One region of the Streptomyces sp. NPDC008092 genome, then DNA from elsewhere that is predicted to be linked to it. Evidence: predicted binding sites of a transcription regulator. Region 1 holds the regulator's gene; the other holds the start of a gene.

Region 1 (6,863 bases):
CGTCGTCCTCGGGCGGAGCCTGGAGCGGGTGGACATGACCGTACGGCTGCTCTCGGTACGCGTGCTGGACGCGGCGCACGCGCCGGACTGGCCGACGCTGCTCAGCGCGAGCGGCGCCGACGAGGCGTACGCACGGGTGCACAGCGGGTTCGGCGACACCCCGAGAGTGGCCGAATACCTGCTCCTGGACCGGGACTTCCCCCGGTCGGCACTGCACGCGCTGACCACGGCCGAGGAGTGCCTGGCGGCGCTCGGCCGGCCCCGCAAGGACCCCGCCCGCTCCCCCGTCGGCCGGGCCCGCACCCGCCTCGAATACCTGGACACCGCCTCCCTGGAGAAGCAGCTGCCCGGCCTGCTGCGCGACCTCCAGCAGGCCTGCATGGCGTCCGCCGACGCGGTGGCGGAGCGGTTCTTCCCGTACCAGGGGCCCGTTCAGTGGGCCCAGGAAGGAGCCTGAGATGGCTCGTCGCCTCCGCATCCGGCACACCACCCGGGTCTCCTACGCACAGCCCGCGGCCTCCTCGCACAACGAGGTCCGGATGACCCCGCTGACCCTGCCGGGGCAGACCACCCTGGACGCGCGGGTCACGGTGCAGCCGGCGACCGCCGTCTGGTCGTACTGGGACTACTGGGGCACCCAGGTCACCGGCTTCGACCTCCTGGAGCCGCACGAGGACCTGACGATCACCGCGTCCAGCCTGGTGGAGACGGCGGCGCCGGGCCCGCTGCCGGCCGCGCCGGGGTGGCCGGAGCTGGCCGAACGGGCGGCGACGTCGAGGCTGCTGGAGTTCGTGACGCCGACCGGGCGGACGTCGGTGCCGAAGAAGCTGGTGAGGAAGGCGCTGGCCGCGGCGGAGGGGCTGGGCCCGCACGAGGCCGCGGTGGCCGTCTCGGGGCTGGTCGCCGACCGCGTCACCTACCTGCCGGGCGCGACCGGCGTGAACACGTCCCCCGCGGAGGCGTGGGCCCAGCGGGCGGGCGTCTGCCAGGACATCACCCACCTCACCATCGCCCTGCTGCGGGGGCTGGGGCTGCCGGCCCGGTACGTCTCCGGGTACCTGCACCCGGAGCGCGAGGCGGAGCCGAACCGGCCCGTCGCCGGGCAGAGCCACGCGTGGATCGAGTACTGGGCCGGCGACTGGTGCGGGTACGACCCGACGAACCGGGTACGGGCGGGGGAGGACCACGTGGTGGTGGGGAGGGGGCGCGACTACGACGACGTCACCCCGCACAAGGGGATCTACCGGGGGGTGCCGGGCGGGGCACCGGAGGTGACGGTGGAGTTCACGAGGGTCGCGTAGTCGTTCGTCCGCGGGCCGGCGGGGGCTGGCCGCGCAGTTCCCTGCGCCCCTACATAGCTGCGGGCAGGCGTGCCGCAGGGCGGCACGGGTGGGCGCTGGGGGTCCCCCCGGCCGAAGGCTGGGGGAGGCACCCTGCAAGCGCCGGTAAGCGTCCCCACCTCCGGCACACAGCAGCCCCGTTCCCCTCGCAGGGAACGGGGCCGTCCGCAGGGCTTACTTGAGCCCCGCCTCCGCGCAAGCGGTCTTGTAGTCGGCCGTGCAGATCTGCGAGATCTTGTAGATGCCGTCCGCGACGACGGTGTCCTTGATCTTGCTCTTGGTCACGGCGCTGACCTGCACCAGCTGGGACGGAATGTCCTTGTTGGTGGGGCTGTCGACGGTGTCCTGGGTGAGCGCGTCGAACTGGATGTCCTTGCCCTGCACCTTGTACACGGCCATCTGGGCGGCGGCCTCGGCCTCGTCCGGGTACGGCTTGTAGACGGTCATGTACTGCTCGCCGGTGAGGATCCGCTGGATGGCGTCGAGGTCCGCGTCCTGGCCGGTGATCGGCGGCATCTGGGTGACGCCGGCCGCCTTGAGGGCCTGGACGATGCCGCCCGCCATCGCGTCGTTGGCGGAGTAGACGGCGGCGATGTTGTCCTTGCCGATCGCGCCGATCGCCTTGGTGACCTCCTGCGCGGCGATCTTCGGGTCCCAGTCCTTGGTGTCGTAGGAGAGGTTCGCGGTCGTCACCTTGCCGTTCAGCTCGGACAGGGCGCCCGTCTTGAACTGCTTGGCGTTCGGGTCGGTCGGCGAGCCGTTGATCATGACGACCTTGTCGGAGGTGTCGACGTTCGAGCCGAGCGCCTCCAGCAGGGTGCGGGCCTGCACCTCGCCGACCAGCTCGTTGTCGAAGGAGACGTAGGCGTCGATCGGTCCCTCGGCGAGGCGGTCGTAGGCGATGACCGGGATGCCCGCAGCCTTGGCCTTCTTCACCGTGCCCGCGATGGCGTGCGCGTCGACGGCGTCCAGGATGATCACGTCGATCTTCTCGTCGATCATCTTCTGCATCTGCGTCGCCTGCGTGGAGGCGGACGACGCGGCGTTCTGGTAGTCGACCTTGCCCTGCTTGTTGGTCAGCTCGGCGATCTTCGACGCCATGATCGGGTAGTCGAAGTTGACGTACCGGGTGTTGATCTTGTCCGGCATCAGCACGCCCACCGTGATGTCGTTGCCCTTCGTCGGGCTCGCGGACGTCGACGATCCTGTCGCGTTGAGCACGCCGCAGCCGGCAAGCGAAAGGGTCATCGTGGACGCGGCCACAAACATGGCTATACGACGCATACGGGGGCTCACTTCAGGTGCGTTCCGGACGTGGGCTGCTTTGCGACCCAGATGTCTGAAAAGCCAACGCGTACGCCACACCCGGCGTCAAGCGGAATCACTTAACGAGTGCGCAACACCACGCTCCGCTGCTCCTGTGAAGGCGGAGCGGAACCCCCTCCAAACACTCTTTACGGACCCTCCATCCAAAGGGAGTTCATGGGTAGGCAAAGATCAGTACAACCAACGCGGTTCCTCACGAGTCGACATCCGGAACGACCATGCCCGTCGTGCGGATACGACCAGAGGATCGAATGAACCCAGCCAGAAGCGCCGCGGCCACCACCGTGGTGCTAGCCACCGCCGGCACCCTGCTCGGCGGCGCCGTCGTGACCGCGTCGGCGGCCACGACGTGCAACTCGCCGGTCTTCAAGCGCCAGCTGTTCGCGAACACCGCGTTCAAGGGCACCCCGAAGAAGACCGACTGCGACACCACGATCGACGAGAGCTGGAGCGGCGCTCCGGCGTCCGGACTGCCGAAGGACAACTTCGGCGTGCGCTGGACCGTCACCCGCGACTTCGGCTCCGGCGGACCCTTCGCCCTCGCCGCCTCCGGCCTCGACGGCATCCGGGTCTACCTCGACGGCGTCCGCAGGACCGACCTGTGGAAGAACACCACCAAGACAGTCAGCAAGACCGTCAACGTGACCGTCCCCAAGGGCAAGCACACCCTCCGCGTCGACTACGCCAACTTCACCGGCGCCGCCAAGGTCAAGTTCACGTACACGCCCCGCACTTCGGCCACCGTCGACAAGATCGCGCCGCTCACGCCGGCGGACCCGCTGGTGTCCTACGCCGGCGGATCCAACACGGCGAAGCTGAGCTGGACGAAGAACCAGGAGATGGACCTCGCGGGCTACCGCGTCTACCGGCGGCTGCGGGGCAGCACCGGCTGGACCCGGCTGACCGCCGCCACCGCGACCTCGTACACCGACGCACCGCCCGCGACCGGTGCCGTCTACTACTACGAGGTGCGCGCCTACGACAGGGCGGGCAACGAGTCCGCCGGCACCGCCGACCAGCCGGTCACCAGCATCACGCTGGCCGCGCCGGCCGGCCTCGGCTGGTCGGTCACGGACACCACGGCCACGGTGACCTGGCGGGCGGTGCCGGGCGCGGTGAAGTACCGGGTGGTGCGCACCGATCCGAGCGGCGTCGACACGGTCAAGGACGTCAACCGGATCTCCTTCAGCGACGACACGCTCGGCCGGAGCGCCGCCTACGAGTACAAGGTGGCCGCACTGGACGGCTCCGGCCATCTGTCGCCGTACAGCGACCCCGCGAGCGTCCACCGGCCGCCCGCCGCGCCCCGGGACCTCACGGCGACCGCGGACGTCGGTGCCGCGCTGCTGAGCTGGACGGTCGAGCCGGGGGACGGCCGGGAGCACGCCTTCCACGTCTACCGTTCGACGACCCTGCCCGTCAGCACCTCGGGCACGCCGGTGCCGTGCACCACGACCTACGCCGAACTCCCCGACGGGTCACGGCGGTACAGCTGCGGTGACTACTCGGCGGCGGAGGGCACCACCTACCACTACGTGGTGACGACGGAGGACCAGCTGACCTCCGTGTCCCTCCCCTCGGGGACGGCCACCGTCACCACCCTGGAGTCGGACAAGCCGCCGGCGCAGGTCACCGGTCTGACCGCGACGGCCACGGAGTACGGCATCGAGCTGGACTGGGACGACAACACCGAGCCCGACCTGAAGCGGTACGTCGTCTACCGGGGCACGGTCCTCGGCGAGGAGGGCGAGGAGCAGGTCTGCTCCGGCTCGGAGTGGGCGTACCTGCCGGCGGGCACCTCCCACTACCGGGACGTACGGCTGCCGGACGGCGACCACGCCTGCTACTGGGTGAACGCGATCGACAACGCGAACAACTCCAGCAGCTGGCTGGGGCCGGTGTCCGCGGTCGCCGTCGACGAGCTGGACCTGACCCCGTCGGTGGCGACCCCGGAGGGCTCCCCGCTCACCCTGACGGCGGACGCGACCGACTCGGGTGTCGTCCTGGGGTGGAACGCGGTCGGCCCGGCGACGGGCTACCAGGTCTACCGCTGGAACCCGGCCACGCAGACCTACGAGAAGCTGGCGACCACGACGGAGCGCACGTACGACGACACCACGGCCGCCCGCGGCACCACCCACTACTACTGGGTGACCGCGCTGTACGCCGACGGCACGGAGTCGGCACCGGGTGCGGACCAGGCGGTCCTGGAGCCGTGACCGGCATGCGAAAGGGCCCGGAGGCGCACGGCCTCCGGGCCCTTTCGTGCGGATGCTGCTAGTCCTTCGCCTTCTTCGGCCGCCACACCACCAGCGCGCTGGTCTGCTGGACCTCCTGGTACGGCACCAGGTCGCGGCGGTAGGACGCGTGGACGGCGGCCTCGCGCTGCTGCATCGCGGTCGCCGCACCGTCGACGGCCGCCTGGAGTTCGGCGACGCGCTGCTGGAGCGCTATGACCTGGTTCTCCAGTTCGATGATGCGCTTGATGCCGGCCAGGTTGATGCCCTCGTCCTGCGACAGCGCCTGCACCTGACGGAGCAGTTCGATGTCGCGGGCCGAGTAGCGGCGGCCGCGCCCGGCCGTGCGGTCGGGGGAGACCAGGCCGAGGCGGTCGTACTGGCGCAGCGTCTGCGGGTGCAGTCCGGAGAGCTGGGCCGCCACCGAGATGACGTAGACCGGGGTCTCCTCGGTCAGTTCATACGGATTGCGTCGACGGCCGTCCATCTCTGTCATGCTCCCTTCGCAGCCTCGAACAACTCGGCGCGCGGGTCCTCGCCCGCGGTCGCCTCGCGATACGCCTCCAGTGCGTCACGAGCATTCCCCGACAGGTCCTTCGGGACACTCACCTCGACGGTGACCAGGAGGTCGCCGCGGGTGCCGTCCTTGCGGACCGCGCCCTTGCCACGGGCGCGCATGGTGCGGCCGTTGGGCGTGCCCGGGGGCAGCTTCAGGGTGACCGGCGGCCCGCCCAGGGTCGGGACCCTGACCTCGCCACCGAGCGCCGCCTCGGTGAAGGTCACCGGGACGGTCACCGTGAGGTTGTCCTCCTTGCGGCCGAACACCGGGTGGGTGTCCACGTGCACCATGACGTACAGGTCGCCCGCGGGGCCGCCGCGTTCGCCCGGTGCGCCCTTGCCGCGCAGCCGGATGCGCTGGCCGTCGGTCACCCCGGCGGGGATGCGGACCTGCATGGTCCTCGACGACTTGGCGCGCCCGCTGCCCTTGCAGTCCAGGCAGGGGTGCTCCGCGATCAGGCCGCGGCCCTTGCAGTCCGGGCACGGGTCGGTGAGCGAGAAGCCGCCGCCGGACCCCCGCGCCACCTGGCCGGTGCCGACGCAGGTCGGGCACACCCGCGGGGTGCCGTTCTTGTCGCCGGTGCCCGAACAGGCCTTGCAGGGGGCCTGCGAGGACATCCGCAGCGGGACCGTGGCGCCCTCGATGGCCTCCGTGAAACTGAGCGTGACCTCGGACTCGATGTCCTGGCCGCGCCGCGGCTGGGTACGGCCGGCCGTGCCGCCGCCCCGGTTGAACAGGCCCCCCAGGACGTCACTGAAGCCGCCGCCGCCGAAGCCGCCGCCCCCGCCCTGGGCGTTGCCCCCGAAGAGGTCGCCCAGGTCGAAGTTGAAGTTGCCGCCGCCCGCGCCCGGCCCCGGGCGGAAGCCGCCGTTGCCGAAGAGGGCGCGTGCCTCGTCGTACTCCTTGCGCTTCTTGGGGTCGCCGAGTATGTCGTTCGCCTCGGAGATCTCCTTGAAGCGCTCCTCGGCCTTGGCGTTGCCCTTGTTGGCGTCCGGGTGGAACTCGCGCGCGAGCTTCCGGTACGCCTTCTTGATCTCGGCCTCGGTGGCGTCCTTGGGGACGCCGAGGACCTTGTAGTAGTCCTTCTCGATGAAGTCCTTGGTGCTCATCCCCGACGCGCCCCCTTTCCGGTGTTCCGCGTGTTACCTACGACTTCAGCCCTCCTCAGGGCCGTTGTCCTTCTCGTCCCCGGCCGCCGGGGCCTCTTCGGTCCCATCGGCCTTCACCGGCGTCGCCCCCGGCTGCGGTTCGGCGACCGCCACCCGCGCGGGGCGGATGGTGCGCTCGCCGATGCGATACCCGGGCTGCAGGATGGCCACGCACGTCGTCTCGGTGACGTCCGGCGCGTAGCTGTGCATCAGCGCCTCGTGGATCGTCGGGTCGAAGGGCTCGCCCTCCTTG
Region 2 (6,863 bases), on a different contig from region 1:
CCGCGCTCGTCAACCGGCTGGCCCACGTCCACCTGGAGGCCTCCGCGCACGACTGGCTCGCCTGGGCCGCGGGCAACGGCATCCACCCGTGGATCCTGGACCACCTCACCGACCGGCCCGACCACCTGTGGTCCAAGCCGCCGAAGACCGAGGAGCCGTTCTCCACCCCGCGCTCCTGGCACATGCTCTCCGACGCCCTGCACTCCTTCGGGCGCGAGCTGGACGAGGAGACGCTGAAGGTACTCGCGCACGGCACGCTGACCCCCGCCCACGCCACCGCCTTCTGCGGATACGTCAAGATCGTGCGCAGCCGGTTCGGGATCGAGGCCGTCCTGAAGGGGGACGCGGGATGGCCGAACCGGATCGAGGACCGCGACCTGCTGTACTACCTGGCCGAGTCGTTCCGGGGCCGGCTGGTCAAGGAACTCCCCGCCGACAAGGAGCACATGTCGGCGAACGGCCGGCAGACCGCGTACCGCGCCAAGTCGCTGCTCGTACAGCTCGCCGAGATCTCCGTCGAGGTCGCCCAGACCGTCATCGCCTCCGACGCCGACGGCAACCCGGTGCTGCCCGCCTGGTTCCTGATCGAGGCGGCCCGGGACATGCCCCGGCTGGTGGAGGCCCGGCGATGAGCCGAGCGGCCGCCGCGCGCAAGAAGCAGGACCCGGCCGCCGAGAACTTCGCGGCCGGTGTCGAGCTGCTCCGCGCCAACCCCGCCCTGCGGGCGGTCGAGTTCACCATCTGCCGGCACGAGAAGTGCGAACTCGCGCCCCGGGAGGGGCTGGTGCGCGCCGACTCCGACGGCGTGCTGCACGCGCACGCCACCCGGCGGGCCGAACCGGCCGAGTGGGCCTGGGCGTTGGCGCACTGCACCATTCATCTGGGCTTCGGCCACCTCCCGGCCGCCACCGGACCGCGCGCCCAGCCGGACCGCTACGACCTCGCCGCCCGCTGCACCGTCGTCAACCGCTTCCTGGAGACCTTCCCGATCGGCGAGGCCCCCGGCCACCTGCCCGCCTCCTACCCGGAGGGCGACGAGGACCGGCTCGCCGCCGGCTGGCGCCGGTCCGGTGGCATCCCGGCAGCGTACGAGCGCGGCGGGACGAACGGCGGCGAGCCCGACCAGCTCCTGCTCTCCTGGAGCAAGTGGGCCGGTCAAGTGCCCGACTGGCAGGTCGGGTTCGCGCACGCGCTGACCCGCACCATGTCCCGGGCGATGGACCTGGCCGGCGGCCGCCGCACGACCATGTCCGGCCCGCCCACCCCGCGGCGCCCCTGGGAAAAGGCGCTGAGCTGGTTCGTCTCCTCCTACCCGCTGCTCGGCGGCATCGCGGCCGGCATCAGACTGGTCGCCGACGCCGAACTGGCCCGCGCCCACGACATCGCCGTCGCCGCGGTCAATCCCGAGGCCGGCGAGATCTACGTCAACCCGCTGCGGACCATGGACGACGAGGAGTGGCGGTTCGTCCTCGCCCACGAGATGCTGCACGCCGCCCTGCGCCACGGTGACCGCCTCGGCGGCCGCGACCCCTACCTCTTCAACATCGCCTGCGACTACGTCATCAACGGCTGGCTGGTCGCGATGCGCGTCGGCACCATGCCCGAAGGGCTGCTGTACGACCCGGAGCTGAAGGACCTGTCGGCGGAGGAGGTGTACGACCGGATCGCCGGCGACCTCAGAAGGATGCGGCGCCTGGCCACCCTGCGCGGCAAGGGGCGCGGTGACGTGCTGGGCGCGCCGCTCGGGCCGCCCGGCGCGTACGTCGACCTCGACGAGTTCTACCGGCGCGGACTGTGCCAGGGGCTCGACCTGCACCGGACACAGGACCGGGGCCTGCTGCCTGGCGGCCTGGTCGAGGAGATCCGCGCACTCAGCCACCCACCGCTTCCGTGGGACGCCCGGCTCGCCCGCTGGTTCGACGAGTTCGTGCCGCGCCCGGAGGCCGTACGGTCCTACGCCCGCCCCTCGCGCCGGCAGTCGTCCACCCCGGACATCCCGCGCGCCGGCCGGTACTTCCCGCCCGAGGAGGTCGCCCGGTGCACCTTCGGGGTGGTCCTCGACACCTCCGGCTCCATGGACCGCACCCTGCTCGGCAAGGCGCTCGGCGCGATCGCCTCCTATGCCGAGGCCCGCGACGTACCGGCCGCGCGCGTCGTCTTCTGCGACGCGGCTCCGCACGACGCCGGTTATCTCCCGACCACCGAGATCGCCGGCCGGGTCCGGGTGCACGGCCGCGGCGGGACCGTCCTGCAGCCCGGCATCGACCTGCTCCAGCGCGCCGACGACTTCCCGCCCGCCGCGCCGGTCCTGGTGATCACCGACGGCTGGTGCGACGTCCTGCGGGTCCGCCGCGAGCACGCCTATCTGATCCCGGACGGACGTCGCCTGCCGTTCACCCCCCGTGGGCCGGTCTTCCGGGTGCGGTGAGCCCCGATGTGATCGGATGGGGGCGAGCGAACCGGTTCATTCGCCTTCATCGCCGAAAGGAACAACCGTGGCTACCACGCGCACCGCACACACCGTCTGGGAAGGCAGCCTGACCGAGGGGAACGGTGTCATCACCTTCGACTCCTCCGGTATCGGCGAGCAGCCCGTCACGTGGGCCTCGCGCTCCCAGGAGGCGAACGGCAGGACCAGCCCCGAGGAGCTGATCGCGGCCGCCCACTCCAGCTGCTTCTCCATGGCGCTGTCGCACGCCCTCACCGGTGCCGGCACCCCGCCCACCAAGCTGGTCACCAACGCCGACGTCACCTTCCAGCCGGGCACCGGCATCACCGGCATCCACCTGACCGTCGAGGGCACCGTCCCCGGCCTGGACCAGGACGGCTTCGTCGCCGCCGCCGAGGACGCCAAGAAGAACTGCCCGGTCAGCCAGGCCCTGACCGGCACCACCATCACCCTGGACGCCAAGCTCGCCTGAGCGCCCTGTCCGCCGCGCTGCCGCGCCCCTCTTCCCGGAGGGGCGCGGCAGCGTCGTTTACGGCGCACCCGGCATTGACAACAGCCCGCTCAAGTTTTGAGCTGGAGTCGGGGAAGCGCCCGGGCGGAAGGGGACGGACATGGCACGTGCGGTCGGTATCGACCTCGGTACGACGAACTCGGTGGTGGCCCTGCTGGAGGGCGGTGAGCCCACCGTCGTCGCCAATGCCGAGGGGGCACGCACCACCCCGTCGGTCGTGGCCTTCGCGAAGAACGGCGACGTGCTGGTCGGCGAGGTCGCCAAGCGGCAGGCGGTGACCAACGTCGACCGCACCGCGCGCTCCGTCAAGCGGCACATGGGCGACGCGGCCTGGCGGTTCCCGGAGAGCGGGAGCGTCGACGGCACCCGGTTCCGGGCCCAGGAGCTCTCGGCGCGGGTCCTGCAGAAGCTCAAGCGGGACACCGAGGCCTACCTCGGCGAGGACGTCACCGACGCGGTGATCACCGTACCCGCGTACTTCGACGACGCCCAGCGGCAGGCCACCAAGGAGGCCGGCGAGATCGCCGGCCTGAAGGTGCTGCGGATCATCAACGAGCCGACCGCCGCCGCGCTCGCCTACGGCCTGGACCGGGGCGAGGAGCAGACCGTCCTCGTCTTCGACCTCGGGGGCGGCACCTTCGACGTGTCGCTCCTGGAGATCGGCGACGGGGTGATCGAGGTCAAGGCCACCAACGGCGACACGCACCTGGGCGGCGACGACTGGGACCAGCGGGTCGTCGAGCATCTCGTGAAGCGGTTCAAGGGGCAGTACGGCGTCGACCTCGGCAACGACAAGATGGCCGTGCAGCGGCTGCGCGAGGGCGCCGAGAAGGCCAAGATCGAGCTGTCGTCGTCGACGGAGACCTCGGTCAACCTGCCGTACATCACCGCCTCCGCGGAGGGGCCGCTGCATCTGGAGGAGAAGCTGACGCGGGCCCAGTTCCAGGAGCTCACCGCCGACCTGCTGGACCGCTGCAAGAAACCCTTCCACCAGGCCGTCAAGGACGCGGGCGTGCAGGTCTCGGCGATCGACCACGTCATCCTGGTCGGCGGCTCGACCCGGATGCCCGCCGTCACCGACCTGGTCCGCGAACTCACCGGCAAGGACCCGCACAAGGGCGTCAACCCGGACGAGGTGGTCGCGGTCGGCGCCGCCCTCCAGGCGGGCGTCATCCGCGGCGACGTGAAGGACGTGCTGCTGCTCGACGTCACCCCGCTGTCCCTGGGCATCGAGACCAAGGGCGGCATCATGACCAGGCTCATCGAGCGCAACACCACGATCCCGACCCGGCGTTCGGAGATCTTCACGACCGCGGCCGACAACCAGCCCTCGGTGGGCATCCAGGTCTACCAGGGCGAACGCGAGATCGCCGCGTACAACAAGAAGCTGGGCGTCTTCGACCTCACCGGCCTGCCGCCCGCACCGCGCGGGGTGCCCCAGATCGAGGTGGCCTTCGACATCGACGCGAACGGGATCATGCACGTCTCGGCGAAGGACCTGGCGACCGGCCGCGAGCAGAAGATGACCGTGACCGGCGGCTCCGCCCTCCCCAAGGACGACATCGACCGCATGATGCGGGAGGCCGAGCAGTACGCCGAGGAGGACCGCAGGCGCCGCGAGGCCGCGGAGACCCGCAACCAGGCCGAGCAACTCGTCTACCAGACCGAGAAGTTCCTCCGGGAGAACGAGGAGCGGGTGCCGGCCGGCACGAAGGCCGACGTGGCGGCGGCGATCACCGAGCTCAAGGCGCTGCTGGAACGGGACGCCGACACCGGTGAGCTGCGGCAGGGGGTGGAGAAACTGGCGAGCGTGAGCCAGCAGATGGGGCAGGCCATGTACGCCGCTGCCGCCGGCGGCGCGGCCGGGGAACAGCAGGCGCCCGAGGCCGAGGAGGAGGGTGTGGTGGACGCCGAGATCGTGGACGACCAGCGGGGCGCGGCCGGTTGAGGCACCGCCGGGTCCCGCCGCGGTGACCGGCCGCCGTCGCGGCGGGAGGAACGGCTAGCTGCCGGGCGTGGCCGGCAGGGTGGCACAGACCGCGTCCAGGACGCACGCGTACGGGGTGCCGAATTCGGTCAGCCTGCAGCGGAGCCGCGACAGGCAGTCGCGGTGCTCGGTGAGCAGGCCGGTGTTGCCGGTACGGGCCGTGAACTCCAGGACGGCGGGGAGGAAGTCCGGCAGCTCCTCGCCGGTGAACTCCATGCCGTACGCCTTGTAGATGTCCTGGAACCGGGCCAGGGACATGTCCCGGCGCCGGGTGTCGCCGTCCCGCCACCAGCTGAGGTAGAGGCTCTGCGGGTTCTTGAAGTCGAAGACCTGCACGTAGTGCGCGGCCAGCTCCTGCGGTGGGGTCACCGTCGCATGGTCGGTGAACTCCCGCAGTTGCGGGGCGGCTTCGCGCAGCAGCGGCAGCCGGGCGACGAAGTCGTCGTCCGGGTAGGTGAGACAGAGCGCCGCCGCCTGGTAGAACACCGCGTCCGAGGGCATCAGTCCTCCTTCGCCTCGTCGGGAGTGCCGGCGGTCTGCCGTCCGCGCAGACCGTGGAGGTTCCGCACCGACACCACTGGGAGCAGTTTCCGCCCCGGGGCCCGGCCGGAGGGGCCGTCGCCGCCCATGCCGGGGCCGCCGTGGAAGTCCAGGCTGCAGCCGTCGGGCAGCGCGGACTCCTCCAGACGGCGGGCGTCACCGGCGGCCGCCGACGGGATCACGTACCGGTCCTCGTACCTGGCGACCGCCAGCAACCGGTACATCGCCTCGATCTCCTCCGGCCGCATCCCGACCGCGGAGCCGACCGCCGGGTCCGGCTCCTCACCCAGGTCGAGCGCCCGCATGTGGGAGCGCATCGCCGCGAGCTTCTCCAGACAGGCGCGGACCGGGGCGGGGTCGCCCGCGCTGAACAGCTCTGCCAGGTAGGCGAGCGGGATGCGCAGGGTGTCGATCGCGGCGAACAGGTTGCCGGCGTCCTCGCCGTCGTGACCGGTCTCGGAGAGCGCGTCCACGACGGGGGACAGCGGCGGGATGTACCAGACCATGGGCAGCGTGCGGTACTCCGGGTGCAGGGGCAACGCCACCCGGTACCTGCTGATCAGCGCGTGGACCGGGGAACGGCGGGCCGCCTCCGTCCAGTCGTCCGGGATGCCCGCCGCCGCGCAGGCCCGCAGCACGGCAGGGTCCTCCGGGTCGAGGAGGACGCCCAACTGGGCCTCGTACAGCGCCTTCTCGTCCTCGGTCTCGGCCGCCGCCCTCACCTTGTCGGCGTCGTAGAGGACCACCCCGAGGTAGCGCAGCCGGCCCACGCAGGTCTCCGAACAGACCGTCGGCAGGCCGGCCTCGATCCGCGGACGGCACAGGTCGCACTTCTCGGCCTTGCCGGTGGCGTGGTTGAAGTAGACCTTCTTGTACGGGCATCCGGTCACGCACATCCGCCGCCCCCGGCACCGGTCCTGGTCGACCAGCACGATGCCGTCCTCGGCCCGCTTGTGCATCGCCCCGGACGGACAGGAGGCCACGCACGACGGGTTGAGGCAGTGCTCGCAGATGCGGGGGAGGTAGAACATGAAGGTCTGCTCGAACTCGGACCTCACCTTGTCCGAGGCGTGTCGGCGGGTGCGCTCGACCATCGGGTCCAGGTCGCCGTGGGCGGGCGCGCCGGTCGGGCCGCCGTCCGTCCAGTGCCTGTAGTAGTCCTCGGTCTCCGGGAGCCCGCGGCCGGCGAAGATCCCGGCGGACCTGCGCAGCCGGCCGCCCGCCCTCAGCCGGAGCGCGCCGCGCCGGTTCAGCTGCCAGCCGCCGCGCCACCTCTCCTGGTCCTCGTAGCGGCGCGGATAACCCGGGCCGGGGCGGGTCTCGACGTTGTTGAACCAGACGTGCTCCGTGCCGCGCCGGTCGGTCCACGCCTCCTT

Evidence for each region. Region 1 encodes HspR, which represses chaperone genes until heat shock. Its sites were predicted from a motif close to TTGAGNNNNNNNNNCTCAA; they were not measured.
Region 2: dnaK (molecular chaperone DnaK) is a predicted target of HspR. The motif match lies at 2,996-3,014, and genes of this name have one in related genera.

What each region holds. Positions count from the first base shown of each region.
Region 1 covers NZ_JBIBHY010000008.1:352,104-358,966, forward strand. Annotated here, with positions in the region: gene ACFZB3_RS27110 (alpha-E domain-containing protein) at 1-457, shown strand, start outside; gene ACFZB3_RS27115 (transglutaminase N-terminal domain-containing protein) at 459-1,301, shown strand; gene ACFZB3_RS27120 (substrate-binding domain-containing protein) at 1,515-2,624, opposite strand; gene ACFZB3_RS27125 (PA14 domain-containing protein) at 2,918-4,885, shown strand; gene ACFZB3_RS27130 (heat shock protein transcriptional repressor HspR) at 4,944-5,390, opposite strand; gene dnaJ (molecular chaperone DnaJ) at 5,396-6,571, opposite strand; gene grpE (nucleotide exchange factor GrpE) at 6,617-6,863, opposite strand, start outside.
Region 2 covers NZ_JBIBHY010000001.1:732,274-739,136, forward strand. Annotated here, with positions in the region: gene ACFZB3_RS02970 (AAA family ATPase) at 1-632, shown strand, start outside; gene ACFZB3_RS02975 (hypothetical protein) at 629-2,428, shown strand; gene ACFZB3_RS02980 (OsmC family peroxiredoxin) at 2,496-2,921, shown strand; gene dnaK (molecular chaperone DnaK) at 3,061-4,908, shown strand; gene narJ (nitrate reductase molybdenum cofactor assembly chaperone) at 4,963-5,448, opposite strand; gene ACFZB3_RS02995 (4Fe-4S dicluster domain-containing protein) at 5,448-6,863, opposite strand, start outside.